Regions from separate parts of the Caulobacter sp. GW821-FHT11E10 genome, predicted to be linked through region 3. Evidence: predicted binding sites of a transcription regulator. Region 3 holds the regulator's gene; each other region holds the start of a gene.
What was found. The regulator LexA, encoded in region 3, represses DNA repair genes until DNA is damaged. The targets are predictions, from matches to a motif close to ATGTTCNCNANNTGTTCT.

Region 1: uvrA (excinuclease ABC subunit UvrA) is a predicted target of LexA. The motif match lies at 2,318-2,335, and genes of this name have one in related genera.
Region 2: AC1RRV_RS03260 (ATP-dependent helicase) is a predicted target of LexA. The motif match lies at 2,556-2,573, and genes of this name have one in related genera.

What each region holds. Positions count from the first base shown of each region.
Region 1 is NZ_JBXARP010000006.1:404,975-409,879, reverse strand. It holds gene uvrA (excinuclease ABC subunit UvrA) at 1-2,240, opposite strand, end outside; gene AC1RRV_RS15195 (hypothetical protein) at 2,473-3,129, shown strand; gene AC1RRV_RS15190 (hypothetical protein) at 3,198-3,668, shown strand; gene AC1RRV_RS15185 (hypothetical protein) at 3,788-3,955, shown strand; gene AC1RRV_RS15180 (DUF1203 domain-containing protein) at 3,966-4,430, opposite strand; gene AC1RRV_RS15175 (hypothetical protein) at 4,565-4,678, shown strand; gene AC1RRV_RS15170 (ABC-F family ATP-binding cassette domain-containing protein) at 4,635-4,905, shown strand, end outside.
Region 2 is NZ_JBXARP010000002.1:32,383-37,287, reverse strand. It holds gene AC1RRV_RS03260 (ATP-dependent helicase) at 150-2,555, opposite strand; gene AC1RRV_RS03255 (flagellar basal body-associated FliL family protein) at 2,691-2,897, shown strand; gene AC1RRV_RS03250 (hypothetical protein) at 2,906-3,163, shown strand; gene AC1RRV_RS03245 (hypothetical protein) at 3,175-3,528, opposite strand; gene AC1RRV_RS03240 (helix-turn-helix domain-containing protein) at 3,691-4,563, shown strand; gene AC1RRV_RS03235 (ribbon-helix-helix domain-containing protein) at 4,567-4,782, opposite strand; gene AC1RRV_RS03230 (DUF4169 family protein) at 4,794-4,905, opposite strand, start outside.
Region 3 is NZ_JBXARP010000009.1:223,772-228,676, forward strand. It holds gene lepB (signal peptidase I) at 1-187, shown strand, start outside; gene AC1RRV_RS19725 (class I SAM-dependent methyltransferase) at 299-1,102, shown strand; gene lexA (transcriptional repressor LexA) at 1,274-1,978, shown strand; gene AC1RRV_RS19735 (isocitrate lyase/PEP mutase family protein) at 2,039-2,806, opposite strand; gene AC1RRV_RS19740 (ComEC/Rec2 family competence protein) at 2,853-4,905, opposite strand, start outside.

The DNA.
Region 1 (4,905 bases), on a different contig from region 3:
CGGCCGCCCTTGACGTTGAACGAGAACCGGCCCGGGCCGTAGCCGCGCGCCTTGCTCTCGGGCAGGCCGGCGAACCAGTCGCGGATCGGGCCGAACGCGCCGGTATAGGTGGCCGGGTTCGAGCGCGGGGTGCGACCGATCGGGCTTTGGTCGATGTCGATGACCTTGTCGAAGTTCTCCAGCCCCTCGATCCGCTCGTGCGGCGCGGGGGCGTCGCTGGCGTTGTTCAGGCGGCGCGCGGCGGCCTTGTAGAGGGTCTCGATCGTGAAGGTCGACTTGCCGCCGCCCGACACGCCGGTGATGCAGGTGAAGGTCGCGACCGGGATCTCGGCGGTGACGCCCTTCAGGTTGTTGCCGGTGGCGCCGATGACCTTCAGCGTCTTCTTGCTGATCGGACGGCGCTGTTCGGGCACCTCGATCTCGCGCACGCCGGTCAGGTACTGGCCGGTGACGCTCCGGGGATTGGCCATGATCTCGGCCGGCTTGCCCTGGGCGACGATCTCGCCGCCGTGCACGCCGGCGGCCGGGCCCATGTCGATCACGAAGTCCGCGGTGAGGATGGCCTCCTCGTCGTGCTCGACGACCAGCACCGAATTGCCCAGGTCCCGCAGGCCCTGCAGCGAGGTCAGCAGGCGGGTGTTGTCGCGCTGGTGCAGGCCGATCGACGGCTCGTCCAGCACGTAGAGCACGCCGGTCAGGCCCGAGCCGATCTGACTGGCCAGGCGGATGCGCTGACTCTCGCCGCCCGACAGGGTGCCAGAGCCGCGTGACAGGTTCAGATAGTCGAGGCCGACGTCGACCAGGAACCGCAGGCGGTCATTGATCTCCTTCAGGATCCGCCGGGCGATCTCCATGTGCTTGTCCGACAGCTGGCCTTCCAGGCTCGCGAACCAGTCGCGGGCCGGGCGGATGGCCAGCATCGACACCTCGGCGATATCCATGGCGGCGATCTTCACGGCCAGGGCCTCGGGCTTCAGGCGCTTGCCGTGGCAGACCTCGCACGGGGTGTCGGACTGGTAGCGGCCCAGTTCCTCGCGGACCCAGCTGCTGTCCGTCTCGCGCCACCGGCGCTCCAGGTTCGGCAGCACGCCCTCGAAGGGCTTCTCGACCTCGTACTTCCGGGCGTTGTCGTCATAGACGAACTTGATCTTCTGGCCACCGGAGCCTTGCAGCACCACGTCGCGGGCCGACTGCGGCAGCTTGTGCCACGGCTCATCCATCGAGAAGCCGTAGTGACGCGCCAGGGCCTGCAGGGTCTGGGTGTAGAGCGGAGAAGGCCCTTTCGCCCAAGGCGCGACGACGCCCTTGTGCAGGCTCTTGTCCTTGTCCGGGATCACCAGATCGGCGTCGAAGGCCAGCTTGGCGCCCAGGCCATCGCAGGCCGGGCAGGCGCCGGCTGGATTGTTGAACGAGAACAGGCGCGGCTCGATCTCGGCGATGGTGAAGCCGCTGACCGGGCAGGCGAAGCGTTCCGAGAACAGGATGCGCCTCGGCTCCTTCTCGCCTTCCTCGATATTGGCGAACTCGGCGACGGCCAGGCCGTCGGCCAGCCGCAGGGCCTGTTCGATGGAGTCAGCCAGGCGCTGCTCCATGTCGGGCTTGGTCACCACGCGGTCCACGACCACGTCGATGTCGTGCTTGAACTTCTTGTCGAGGACCGGGGCGTCCTCGATCGGATAGTATTCGCCGTCGATCTTCAGCCGCTGGAAGCCGGCCTTCTGCCACTCGGCGATCTCCTTCCGGTACTCGCCCTTGCGGTCGCGAACGACGGGAGCGAGCAGGTAGAGACGCGTGCCTTCGGGCAGGGCGGTGATCTTGTCGACCATCTGGCTGATGGTCTGGCTTTCGATCGGCAGGCCGGTGGCGGGCGAGTAGGGGATGCCGACCCGCGCCCACAGCAGGCGCATGTAGTCGTGGATCTCGGTCACCGTGCCGACGGTCGAGCGCGGGTTGCGCGACGTCGTCTTCTGCTCGATCGAGATCGCCGGCGACAGGCCTTCGATCAGGTCGACGTCCGGCTTGCTCATCAGCTCCAGGAACTGGCGGGCATAGGCCGAGAGGCTTTCCACGTAGCGACGCTGGCCCTCGGCATAGATCGTGTCGAAGGCCAGGGACGACTTGCCCGAGCCCGACAGGCCGGTCAGCACGACCAGCTCGCCACGCGGGATGTCGACGCTGACGTCCTTGAGATTGTGCTCACGGGCGCCGCGAACGCGGATGAAGTTCAGTTGCTCAGCCATGTTTTCCGGAACGTAGGACCGCCCGATTGGTGGCGGCGCAGCGGCTATATGTAGGGCTCGATGCGCGGATTAACACAAGAACAAGATGCGAACAAATGTCGCGCGCGCGAGGTGGCCGGACTGCTGACAGCGGATGTCAGCAGGGCGCCGCCGCGCGGACACTGGAAGGCCTCGAAAACGGCGCCATCGAAACGCGTCCTGCTGGCCAAGCTTAACTTGGGGTGGCAAGCGCATGGGGCGGGGCGCGTGGACCAGACGGTGGATCGCCGCCTCGGGCGGCATGCTGATCAATGGCCTGATCCTCGGCGCGCTGGTGCTGATCGAAGAACCGGCGCCGCTGGTCGGCGAGCAGCCCGTGATCGTGCTGGAGCTGGAACGGCCGCAACGGCGGCTCTCGCCGGAGCGCCAAACGAGGGGCGGATCACGATCGGCGAAGCCCCAGGCAGAATCGGCCCAATCCACGGCCGCGCAGGGCGAGGGTCCATCGGCCGTCGCCGCGCCTGAAGGGCCGCCCGCGCCCGCCATCGAGCCGCGATGGACGGTCGACCCCAAGGTCGTCGACCGCTGGCGTTTGCTGGAGGGCAATCCGTCCATGGGCCTCGGCCGCTTGCAGCGCGCATGCCTGGGCCACACCAGCGAGCACATGACGCCGGAGGAGAAGGAGGCCTGCTACAACGCCTGGGGCAAGCGGCCCGACAAGCGCCCGTCGCCCAACTTCATCGGCCCGATCGACGAGCGGAACTGGGAGGAGCACCAGTTCGGACCACGAAAGCCGCCAACCGCCGACGACGACAAGCGGCGGCAGCGCGACCTTTGCCGGGTCGTCGGCCGAATGCGCAAGGCCAATCCCTCGACGGCGCCGCTGGTGCGCCAGGGCGCCTGCCCTTGATCCTGGCCAGCAGGATCACTTTCCGAAGAGGCGCTTGCGAAGACGCGTGGAAGTGGCAAGCTTCGCCCATGACCCGTCCGTATCGCGCCTTCGCCGCCGCGCTCGCGGCTCTCGTTTTCGCCGGAACGGCCCACGCCCAAGCGGCCGCGCCGCAGTCGCTGGCCGCGCTGGACGTCAACAAGGCCCAGAGCTGGGGCGAGGCCCTGGCGGCCTGCGACCTGACCCGGTTTCTGCTGTCGGACCCGGATGTGACGTCCAACACGATCATCGCGCCGGGCGACGGCGCCCTGCGCATTCTCTACCCACCGCTCTACATGCCGCCGAACCTGTTCTACGCGCCCTCGCTGGCCGAGGCGTTCGAGACGCTGCGGGTGCGCGGCGAGGTCGACCGCAAGGCCGTCTCGGACGCCCGCTTCCGGTTCGCCACCGCGATCGTGCCGAAGTTCCGCAAGGGCGACGCGGTCGAAAAGGCCTTCCTCACCGACCAGATGAAGCTCTGCAATGTCCTGACCGACGGCGTGGCCAAGGGCGCGAAGTAGGCGCGCCCGACCTTGACCGTTGAGACTCGCTAAACCCTCTTTGGAAGCGGGTTCTTCAGCCCACGCATGATCTAACCGCCTCGATCGGGCGGGGGCCCGAGCTCAGAAGGATCGAGCCCATGGCCAAGAAGGCCGCCGCCGCAGCCAGCGGGAAGCAGGAAGCCAAGCAGGACGCGTTCGACGCGCTGCGGACGCCCAAGCCGCGCTCGGTGATCATCGACATGATGGTGTTCTGCGGTGGGATCGGTTCGCTGGTCTGGGTCCTGAACACCATCGTCCCGAACTAGGCCCGCAAGCCTAGGCCCTGTCGATCCGCGCCGCGTAGCAACCCCACTTGGCGTAGTGGGCGTGCAGATAGGCGATCTCCCGATCCGCGAACAGTTCAGCGATCAAGGCGTCGGCCCGCGCGCCCTCGACGATGTCGGCGGCGCGCATCATGCCGTCCGCGTCAAAGGCCCGTAGCGCCAGCAGGCGGCGGCGCAGGGCGGGCGGCATCTCGTCCACCGTCGCGACGGGTTCGACGCCCTCGCGCACGAAGATGGCGTGGCTGGCGCGGAACGGAGTCGGCGCGGGCTGATGCTCGTAATTGACCAGGATCAGGGTCTCGCCGGGCTCGGCGTCGTCCAGGCTGACCCGGCAGGGAAAGCCCAGGCGGGCATCGGCGACGACGCGGCGGGCGCCGTGGGCGGCCAGGGCTTCGTCGTCCAGGGCGAACAGGGCGGCGAACGGTTCGGCGGGCAGGCTGGTGACGGCGTAGGCCATGGGAAACTCCTCTGTTGGGAGCGTTCTCGCGCCGGTCGCGGCGCGGCGACACCCGATCCTTGCGGCGTCGACTTGCCTTTGGCTCAGCTTGCCGAACCGCGTTCGCGGGCGTAGAAGCCGCCCCTTCCCATCCAATGGAGGCTCCCATGATCAGCAAGACGGAAGACCGCTTCGTCCTTCCCGTTTCTCTGACCCTGGGTTCGCATGTCCTTCGTCACTCTGGATGCTGTTTCCGCCGCCACGCCTGACGGCCGGCGTCTCTTCGAAAACCTGAACCTCGCCATCGGGGCCGAGCGCATCGGCCTGGTGGGGCGCAACGGCGTGGGCAAGTCGAGCTTGCTGGCGCTGATCGCCGGCGCGCGGCCGCCGCTGGCTGGGACGATCGCCCGCGCCGGAACCGTCGCTGTCCTGGACCAGGCGCCGGATCTCTCCGGCGACGCGCGACTGGTCGACCTGCTGGGCGTCGGATCCGAGT
Region 2 (4,905 bases), on a different contig from region 3:
CGCGAAGCTGTCTAGTTTTTAATGAACGCGGGTCGATGATGTACGTTCGGTAAGGTGTTTCTTACTCATGCGGGCGGGCATGGAGACTCACCCGGCCCGTGTTTGAACGGCCGTCGGTCGACGACACGGACCGTGTCGGAAGGCCCCGATCAGGCCTTTTCGACGAAGCTGTCGATGACCTTCTTCTCACCGGCCTTGTCGAAGGCGACGGTCAGCTTGTTGCCCTCGATGCCCGTGACCTTGCCGTAGCCGAACTTGACGTGGAACACGCGGTCGCCGCGCGAATAGGCGCTGTTCGACGGCGCGGACATGGCCACCAGCCGGCCTTCACCCTCGATCGGCGCCGAGCGGGCGGAGGAACCGCTGCGGACACCCGTGTTCCCGCGCCATGGGGTCGCGCGCTCGCCGAAGCCGGCCGTGCGCTCCTGGGCGCGCTTCCAGCCCGGGCTGTCATAGCTTCCGGCCTGGAAGGCGCTGGTCCCCGGATCGTCCCAGCGCGAGGCGGCCGTCGACTGCATGCCGGGGCCGCCGCCGTAATAGCCCGTCTCTGACGCGGCATCGACGTGGGCGATCGGCAGTTCGTCGACAAACCGCGACGGCAGTTGGCTGGTCCAACGGCCATAGACCTGGCGGTTGGCCACGAAGCTGATCAAGGCCTGCTCGCGGGCGCGGGTGATGCCGACATAGGCCAGGCGGCGCTCTTCCTCGAGCCCCTTCTCGCCCTTGTCGTCCATGCTGCGCTGGCTGGGGAACACGCCTTCTTCCCAGCCTGGCAGGAAGACCAGCGGGAACTCCAGGCCCTTGGCCGAGTGCAGGGTCATGATCCAGACGGCGTCGCCGGTGGCTTCGCGGTCCAGGTCCATGACCAGCGACACGTGCTCCAGATAGGCCTCAAGCGTGTCGAAGGCGGCCATGGACTGGACCAGTTCCTTCAGGTTCTCCAGGCGCGTTTGGCTGGTCGGGCCCTTGTCCAGGCGCAGGGCGTCCGTGTAGCCGCTCTCCTCCAGCACCGTCTCCAGCAGGCGCTGGTGGTGGACATTGCCGATCAGCGAGCGCCAACGGTCCAGGTCGCGGATGAAGTTCGACAGGGCCGTGCGGGTGCGGGCCGGAAGCTCGTCGCTGGTGATGATCTGGCGGGCGGCCTCCGTGGTCGAGATTCCGCCCAGCCGGGCGATCTGCAGCAGCTTCTGGACGCTGGTGTCGCCGATGCCGCGCTTGGGCGTGTTGACGATGCGCTCGAAAGCCAGATCATCGTCGGGCGACTGGATCAAACGCAGATAGGCGTGGGCGTCGCGGATTTCGGCCCGTTCGAAGAAGCGCGGCCCGCCCACCACCTTGTAGGGGATCTGCAGCAGCACGAAGCGTTCTTCGAAGGCGCGCATCTGGAAGCTGGCCCGGACCAGAATGGCCATCTGGTTGTACTTGCGGCCGTCGCGCTTGGCCCGCTCGATCGCGTCGGCGATCATCCGGCTCTCGGCCTCGCCGTCCCAGACGCCGCTGACCTTGACCTTCTCGCCGCCCTTGGCCTCGGTCCACAGGGTCTTGCCCAGGCGGCCCTTGTTGCTGGTGATCAGGCCCGATGCGGCCGCGAGAATGTGTTCGGTCGAGCGGTAGTTGCGCTCCAGCCGCACCACCTTGGCGCCGGCGAAGTCGCGTTCGAACCGCAGGATGTTGTCGACCTCGGCCCCGCGCCAGCCATAGATCGACTGGTCGTCGTCGCCGACGCAGCAGACGTTCTGGCGACCCTGGGCCAGCAGGCGCAGCCACAGGTACTGGGCGACGTTGGTGTCCTGGTACTCGTCGACCATCACGTATTTGAAGCGACGCTGGAAATCCTCCAGCACGTCGGGATGGCCGGTGAACAGGCTGATATTGTGCAGCAGCAAGTCCCCGAAATCGCAGGCGTTCAGGATGCGCAGTCGCTCCTGGTACTGGCGATAGAGGCTGATGCCCTTGCCGTTGGCGAACTCGCCGGCCTCGCTGGTCGGCACACGGTCGGGCGTCCAGCCGCGGTTCTTCCAGCCGTCGATGATCCCGGAGAGAATGCGTGGGGTCCAACGCTTGGCGTCGATGTTCTCGGCCTCGATCAGCTGCTTGAGCAGCCGCTCGTTATCGTCGGTGTCGATGATCGTATAGTTCGACTTGAGGCCGACCAACTCGGCGTGGCGACGCAGGATCTGGGCGGCCACCGAGTGGAAGGTGCCCAGCCAGCGCAGGCCCTCGGCCTCCGGGCCGATGATGTGGGTGATCCGCTCGCGCATCTCGCGCGCGGCCTTGTTGGTGAAGGTGACGGCCAGCATCTCCCACGGACGGGCCTTGCCGGTCGCCAGGATGTGAGCCAAGCGGGTGGTCAGCACCCGGGTCTTGCCGGTGCCGGCGCCGGCCAGGACCAGCAGGGGGCCTTCGGTCGTCTCGACCGCCTCGCGCTGCTCGGGGTTCAGACCCTCCAGATAGCCGGGCGACGCGCCCGCCGGGGGGCGAGCCCGGGCGAGGTCGGAGATACGGGGAGCGGGGAGGTCACCGGGGAAATCCGATGAATCATCGTCGGGATACATGGAACATATGTAGCACAAAGCGCGCGCCGCTTAAGTCCCCATGGGCGACGCGCTTATGTCGCCATCCCGGAACTTCCGCGCCGAGACACCGTTGATCCGCCATCACGAACAGAGCCGAAAGGCGGGGAGACTCTCATGGCCGAAGGAACCAGCAGTGGCGGGGGCAACAGTGGCCTGGCGTTCATCGTGGGCGGGCTCGTCGTCATCGTCGCGGTGCTCGCCTTCTTCATGATGTCCGGCGGCTTCACGCAGAAGAAGAAGGTCGACGTGAACATCTCGGCGTCCGCGCCCAAGCTGCCGGATGCTCCGAAGCTGCCTGAAGCGCCCAAGGCGCCCGGCTGAGGTTGACCATGAAGACCCTCGCTCATGATCATCATCAAGATCACCACCGTGGCTCCGGGGCGGCCTGGACGGCCGTCCTGGTCATCGTCGGGTTGGTGATGGCGATCTGGGGCGCCTGGCGGCTGGGCGTCATGGCCGGCGACCAGGTGGAATGGCGCCAGGGCTTGCCGAAGGCGGCGCTGGCGCTACGCAAGGGGCCCAATCCGCAGCCCGCGCCGGTTCCGACGTCACGCCGGCCTGGCGTGACATCGGAGGCGCCGAACTGACCTGACCAGGTTCAGTTGCGCACCTTCTGGACGGCGGGGACCAGCAGACCGGCCTGATCGGTCTGGGCCTTGATGTCGTGGTTGGACGCCTTGCCGGCGCCGGCCCCGCCGCTCCGGCTGGCCTGGGCGCTTTCGACCGGGATCCATTCCTTGTGGTCGTCGTGCTTCTTGCCGGCGCGCTTGAACCGCCCGTCGCCAGTGACGTCGCCGGCGGCGACGTTCACGCGGCCCGCCTTCTGGCCCTTGGCCTTTTGGCTTTCACCCTTCACGCCGTCGTACTTCATGAACGCGGGCTTGGCCTGGACCTGGACGGCGCCGAGCATCGCGCAGGCGGCGATGGCGGTGACTAGGACTGAACGCTTCATGCTGTTGTTTCCTCCGATGTCGCGCCTTGGCGCGTGTCCCTAGCCTGTTCTGCAGGGACCAAGGACGCGCGCTCAGTTGCAGCGCCGGGCGTCGGCGGTCCGCGAAATGCATCCGGGTTGCACGCTAGGCGGGGGTAGACCACTGTCCAGCTTATGGACGGCTTGGCCCCTAAGCTGGAACTGGCCCTGAAGGCCCTCTCGATGAGCCGGGGGCGGATGGCGGCTGAGCTGGTGGTCGACAAGTCCCTGGTCGGACGGTGGATTTCCGGAAAGGTCGTGCCTTCGGCGCACAACCTGACCCGACTGACCGAACTGATCGCCGTCCGCCGGCCAGGCTTCACGTTGCTGGATTGGGACAGGGATCTCGACGGCTTGGCCGCCGCCTTGGGCGTGGAGGCCTCCTCATTATCGTCGGCCGAGATCCTGGCCGATTGGATACCACCCGCCATTCTGAAGGAGGCCTTGCAGGGCACGGCCGCGCGGGGCGGGGCCTATGAGGGGGTCTGGCGATCGACGCGGCCCTCCAGCGATCTGCCGGGCCGCTTCCTGCACGACCACTGTCTGATCCAGCGCGCGGACAACGGCCTGCTGTCGTTTCGTACCGGCGTCGAGGGCGTGTGTTTCGAAGGCGGGGCTTTGTTGCTGCAGCATCAGCTGTTCAGCGTGGCGGCGGAACGGGCGCATGGGACGATGCTGTTCAGCATCTTCAATGGTGTGGCGCGGCAGAAGGCGGAGGTCCTGGATGGGATCACCCTGGCCTGTCTGCGCGACGCCGGCGGCTCGCCGGTGGCCTCGACCTGCGTCCTCCATCGGGTGGCCGACCCGACAGGGGATCCCGGCGAGGACCTGAGGATCTATGAGACCTGCGTCGCGACGCAGGGAACCCCGTTGGCGCCGGAGGGCTCGGTGCCTGAGACGGTCAGGGCGCATCTGGTTCGCGAGGCCGACCCCGCGGGCATGGGCCTTGGCGGGTTGCTCAGGATGTACTTTGGCCAGTCGATGGCCAGGGGCTTCAGCCTCGACGGCGGCCTCTGAGGGTCAGCCCGTTTCCCCGGCGCGCGCCAGGGCGAACACCCGGCAGGCCGAGGCGAGGGGGCGTTCGCCGCGCTCGGTGTCGATCTTCTGGATGAGGCCGGCCAGGCTGAGCGCCTCGGTCGTGGCCGCGCGCTCCAGCACGGTCCAGAACTCCGGCTCGAGGGCCAGGGAGGTCGCGTGACCGGCCAGGTTCACCGACCGTTTCTTCAAGCCAGCCATGTCCCTGACGCTCAGTCTTCGCGCTTGGCGCCGTCGAGGTCGCGCTTGAGCTTCTCCACACGCGCCGTTTCCAGGGACTTCTCGCCCTTGGTGCGGCCGAACTTGGCGCGGTTCTCGGCCGCG
Region 3 (4,905 bases):
CCCGGGCTACGCCTCCTGCCCGTGGGATGTGGCCCGCGACGCCGACCTGCCGCCGCAGCTGGGCATGGGCTTCATTCCGGCCGAAAACCTGGTGGGCCGCGCCGAACGGATTCTGTTCTCGTGGAATGGCCACGGCCTGCGCCTGGACCGCACGTTCCGCAAACTGCCCGCCCCGAAGGTTGGCTGAACCCCATCACGTCGCTACGGTCCGCCCCGCTGCGGATCGAAAGGGAATCGGATGCGGGACGGCTCTTTCCTGACGGCGCTGCGCAACGCCACCCCGGCGCCCCTGCGTCCGATGCTGGGTCGCCTGCGCCGCGCGCTGACGCCCGCGCCGCCGGTCGCCGCGCCTGACGTCGTCCCGACCGATCCAAACGCCCTCCAGGCTCCTCAAGAGCTTTGGCACCTGGTCGGGGCCGCCGACGCCGACTTCGTGCGCGTCGGCCAACAATTCAAGCAGCTCTTCATCCAGGCCGGCCTGCAACCGCATCACGCGATTCTCGACGTCGGCTGCGGCATCGGACGCGCCGCCGCGCCGCTGGTGGACTATCTGGACCAGACCGGCCGCTACGCCGGCTTCGACGTGATGGCCCAGGCCATCGACTGGTGCAAAGCCAACATCGCGGTCGGCGATCCGCGCTTCGAATTCCTGCACGCCGACATGCACAGCGACCGGTACAATCCGGAAGGTTCGCAGCCGGCCAGCGCCTACGTCTTCCCTTATCCTGACGCCAGCTTCGACTATGTCTGGCTGGGCTCTGTCTTCACCCATCTGCTAGCCGCCGATCAGGCCCAGTTCGCCCGCGAGATCGCCCGCGTGCTGAAGCCCGGCGGGATCAGCATCGTCTCCTGGTACCTGGTCGACGACGAGGCGCGCGCCAATACCGGCAACGGCAGGATCGCCTTCGACTTCGTCCATGCGCTGGACGGCTGCTGGACGGCGACGCCGGACCTGCCGGAATCAGTGATCGGCTATGATCTCGAGCCGATCCTGGCCCAGTACGACGCCCTGGGCCTCGACGTGCTGAACCAGGCCCTGGGCGTCTGGCGCCGCGAACCCTTGCAGGATCAGGACATCATCGTCGCCCGCAAGCGCATCTGAAAGTTTTCGTTAAGCTTTTGATTCTGAGCGACATTTACCTTGTCGCCGAGCCTAGCCTTTGATTTTTCTGGCCTTTCTGGCCCAACACAGCCTCGACTTGACTTTAATGCGGAACGCCTAGAGAACATTCGAAAGGTTTGCGGTTTGTTCCGCGCTCCAGTCGAGGTCGACATGCTCACTCGCAAGCAGCACGAACTGCTGATGTTCATCCACGAACGCATCAAGGAGAGCGGTGTCTCTCCTTCGTTCGACGAGATGAAGGAGGCGTTGGATCTGGCGTCCAAGTCGGGCATCCACCGCCTGATCACCGCCCTGGAAGAGCGCGGTTTCATTCGTCGTCTCGCCCACCGCGCCCGGGCTCTCGAGGTGGTGAAACTGCCGCAGCAGGCCACGACGGCGGCGCCGCCCAAGGGGCGTGGAGCCTTCCGCCCGCAGGTGTTCGAAGGCGGCGGCGCGCCTCCGCCGACGCCTTCCGCGGCGCCTCCTGCCAACGACAGCCGAGAACTTCCGATACTCGGCAAGATCGCCGCCGGCACGCCGATCGACGCCATCCAGCACGAGCGCGAGCGCCTGCCCGTACCCGAATCCATGCTGGGGGCCGGCGAGCACTATGTGCTCGAGGTGCAGGGTGACTCGATGATCGAGGCCGGCATCCTCGACGGCGACTATGTGATCATCAAGAAGGGTGACACCGCCACCTCGGGCGAGATCGTCGTCGCCCTGGTCGGCGAGGAAGCCACCCTGAAGCGTCTGCGCAAGAAGGGCGGCTCGATCGCCCTGGAAGCGGCCAACCCGAAATACGAAACCCGCATCTTCGGTCCCGACCAGGTCGAGGTGCAGGGCAAGTTGGTCGGCCTGATCCGCCGCTACCACTAAACGTTCGAGATTACGGAGCAATCGGCCCCGGTCTTCATGTGAGACCGGGGCCTTTTTGTATCAGGGCCTGGGCGCCAAACGCCCCTCCTCCGCCAGCCGCTTGGCGACGGTGTCGAACCCCGCCCAGGCGGCCGCCGCCAAGGAGGCGCCGGTGCTGACCCGCCGAACGCCCAAGGCGCCGAGGCTCTCCACGGACATCTCCAGTCCCCAGAACAGGACGTTGACCGGCTTGGGCGCAACGGCTTGGACAATCGCCCTGATCTCCGTCGGATCGGTCACCGCCGGCGCATAGAGACAGTCCGCGCCAGCCTGGGCATAGGCCTTGAGACGTTCCAGGGTGGGAGCGAGATCGCGATTGCCGCGCAGATAGCCTTCCGTGCGCCCCACCAGCATCACGTCCTGGCCAGAGGCGTCGATGGCGCCGCGCGCCGCCTTGATCCGCGCGACGGCGGTCGGAAGGTCGTAGAGCGCGCTGCCCGACCAGTCCTCGATCGACAGGCCCGCGACGCCCGCCTCAACGGCCAGGGTCACGCTTTCGCCGACGCCATCGACCGTCTCCGAAAAGCCGGCCTCGAAGTCGGCATTCACGGGCAGGTCGGTCGCGGCGCACAACTCGCGAAGATGCGCGATCACCTCGTCCCGGGTAATCTGGCCGTCATCCTTGCCCATGGCCCAGGCCGCCCCGGCGCTGGTCGAGGCCAGAGCCTTGAAGCCCAGCTTCTCCAGCCGCCGCGCGCTGCCCACGTCCCACGGGTTGGGCAGAGCGAAACAGCCTTCGGCATGCAGGGCGCGGAAAGCCGCGCGGCGGGTGGCGAACGGGTTCGACATGGCTGGTGCTCCTTCGAAACGCGTGGGCCCGCGCTCGTGACGACGCTTAGCGCCCGCCCGTGACATAGGGTGTCAGCAGGCGGCTCCAAGGGCGGTCCCCCCGCAACGGCTGGGCCCAGACGATCCGCCAGCCGTCCGGGCCACGATAGAGCTCGGCGGCGCCGCCTCGCTCAAAATCCTCGGCTGTCAGCAGCACGGTGTCGGCGCACAGCGGCGGGGTGCGTTCCGGCGCCAAGGCGCGGACCACCACGACCTCGCTGCGCACGCAGAGCCCCGACAGCGTCTCGGCGTCAGGAGTCTTGCGGCTCCAGGCGATCGACAGCCGCACGGGCGCGCCCAAGGCTGGCGCGCAAGTCCGCTTGTCACAAGCATAGAGGCTCCACGTCGCCGGCGTCAGGCCACGTCGCCGGGCCCACAGTTCGGCGCCGAAACGCTTGGCGTCGGTCCGCAGCAAGACCGCCGCATCGCCCGAGCGAACGGCGGCGGTGGCGCCGTCGGCGGCGACCCACGCGTCGGGCGGCGCCGGTCTGGGCCACAGAGCGACCGCGAGGGCGAGCGGCGCGCCGATCCAGCGGAGCTTCCCGCGCCACAGACACAGCAGCATCAAGCCGAGGAAAGCGATCACCAGCACCTGCGGGGGCGCGCTGGCGACGATCCGCTGAGCGCCGTGGGCGTCGGAAAAGCCGTTGGCGATCCCGACCATGCCGTCGATTCCCCATCCGGCGACGGCCAGGAACGGCGCGCCCAGACCGAATGGCTCCAGCAATGTCCCGACCGCCAGGAACGGCATGATCACGAACGAGGATAGCGGCGCGACCGCCAGATTGGCCGGCAAGCCCCAGACCGCCACCCGGTTGAAGTGCTGCATGGCGAATGGCGCGGTCGCCAGGCCCGCGACCAGGCTAGCCGCGACGCTGGCGGCCAGCCACGCGAACGCCGCCTGTGGCCAGCGTATCCACCAGGGCGTCGAGATCTCGCTCACGGGCGTGGGCCAGGCTTCGGCCAGCGCCACAAGGGCGGCGGTGGCGGCGAAGGACATCTGGAAACCCGGCTCGCCGGCGGTCTCGGGCTTCAAGGCCAGGATCAGCAGCGCCGCCAGCGCCAGGCCGTGCAACGTGATGGCGCGCCGGTCGAACAGGATGGCCAGGAAGGCGACACTGGCGGTGATCGCCGCCCGCTCGGCCGGCGGCGGCGCGCCGGAGATGACGAGATAGCCGAGCACCGCGACGAGGCCCGCCACGGCGGCGATCTTCTTGCCCGGCGCCCGCAGCGCCAGCCATGGCCAGGCGGCGACACCCAGGCGCGCGAAGCCAAATACGAAACCGCCGACGATGGCCATGTGGAGGCCGGAAATCGACAGGATGTGCGCCAGCCCCGAGGCGCGCATGGCCTCGGTCTGGGCCTCGGTGATCCAGGCCTCGTGCCCGGTGACCATGGCCGCGCCGATCCCGCCGCTGGTGGGGCCCATGCGCGAGAGGATCCGTTGCGCCAGGCTCCAGCGGAAGGCGTTGACCGCCATCGCCACCCGCAGAGCCGCGGGCGGCGGATCGAGCCGCGTCGGTTCCAGTTCGCCGATCGTGAAGCCGACGCCGCCGATCGAGTCGAACCAGGCGTCGCGGGCGAAATCATAGGATCCGGGCGCGGCCGGCGGTGGCGGCGGGCCCAGCATAGCCCTCAGGTGGATCGCCCGGCCGGGCTCTGGCGTCTCGTTCTCGCCGATGGTCACGCGGATCCGGTTCGGTGTCCGCGCGGGCGCCACGCCGGAGATCGCGACGGGCGCGATCACCAGGCGAGTCCCGCCCGCGCCGGGACTAACGACGTCGACGACGAAGCCGTCGACCCGACGCACCACCCGCTCGCCGGCCATGACGGGCCCCGCCACGCGCTCGCTACGGACCTTGGCCGCGAGCCCGCCGGCGGCTCCGAAGGCGGCCAGACTGGCCAGCGCCACGAGGATCGCCGGCCCGCTCCGGCGCCGACAGATCCACCAGATCGCGGCCAACGACAGGGCGAGTCCAGCGAGCGCCCAGAGGCACGGCTCGCGTCGCGCTTCCAGATAGGCCGCCGCGCCGAGACCGAACGCGACCGGCGCCCAGAGG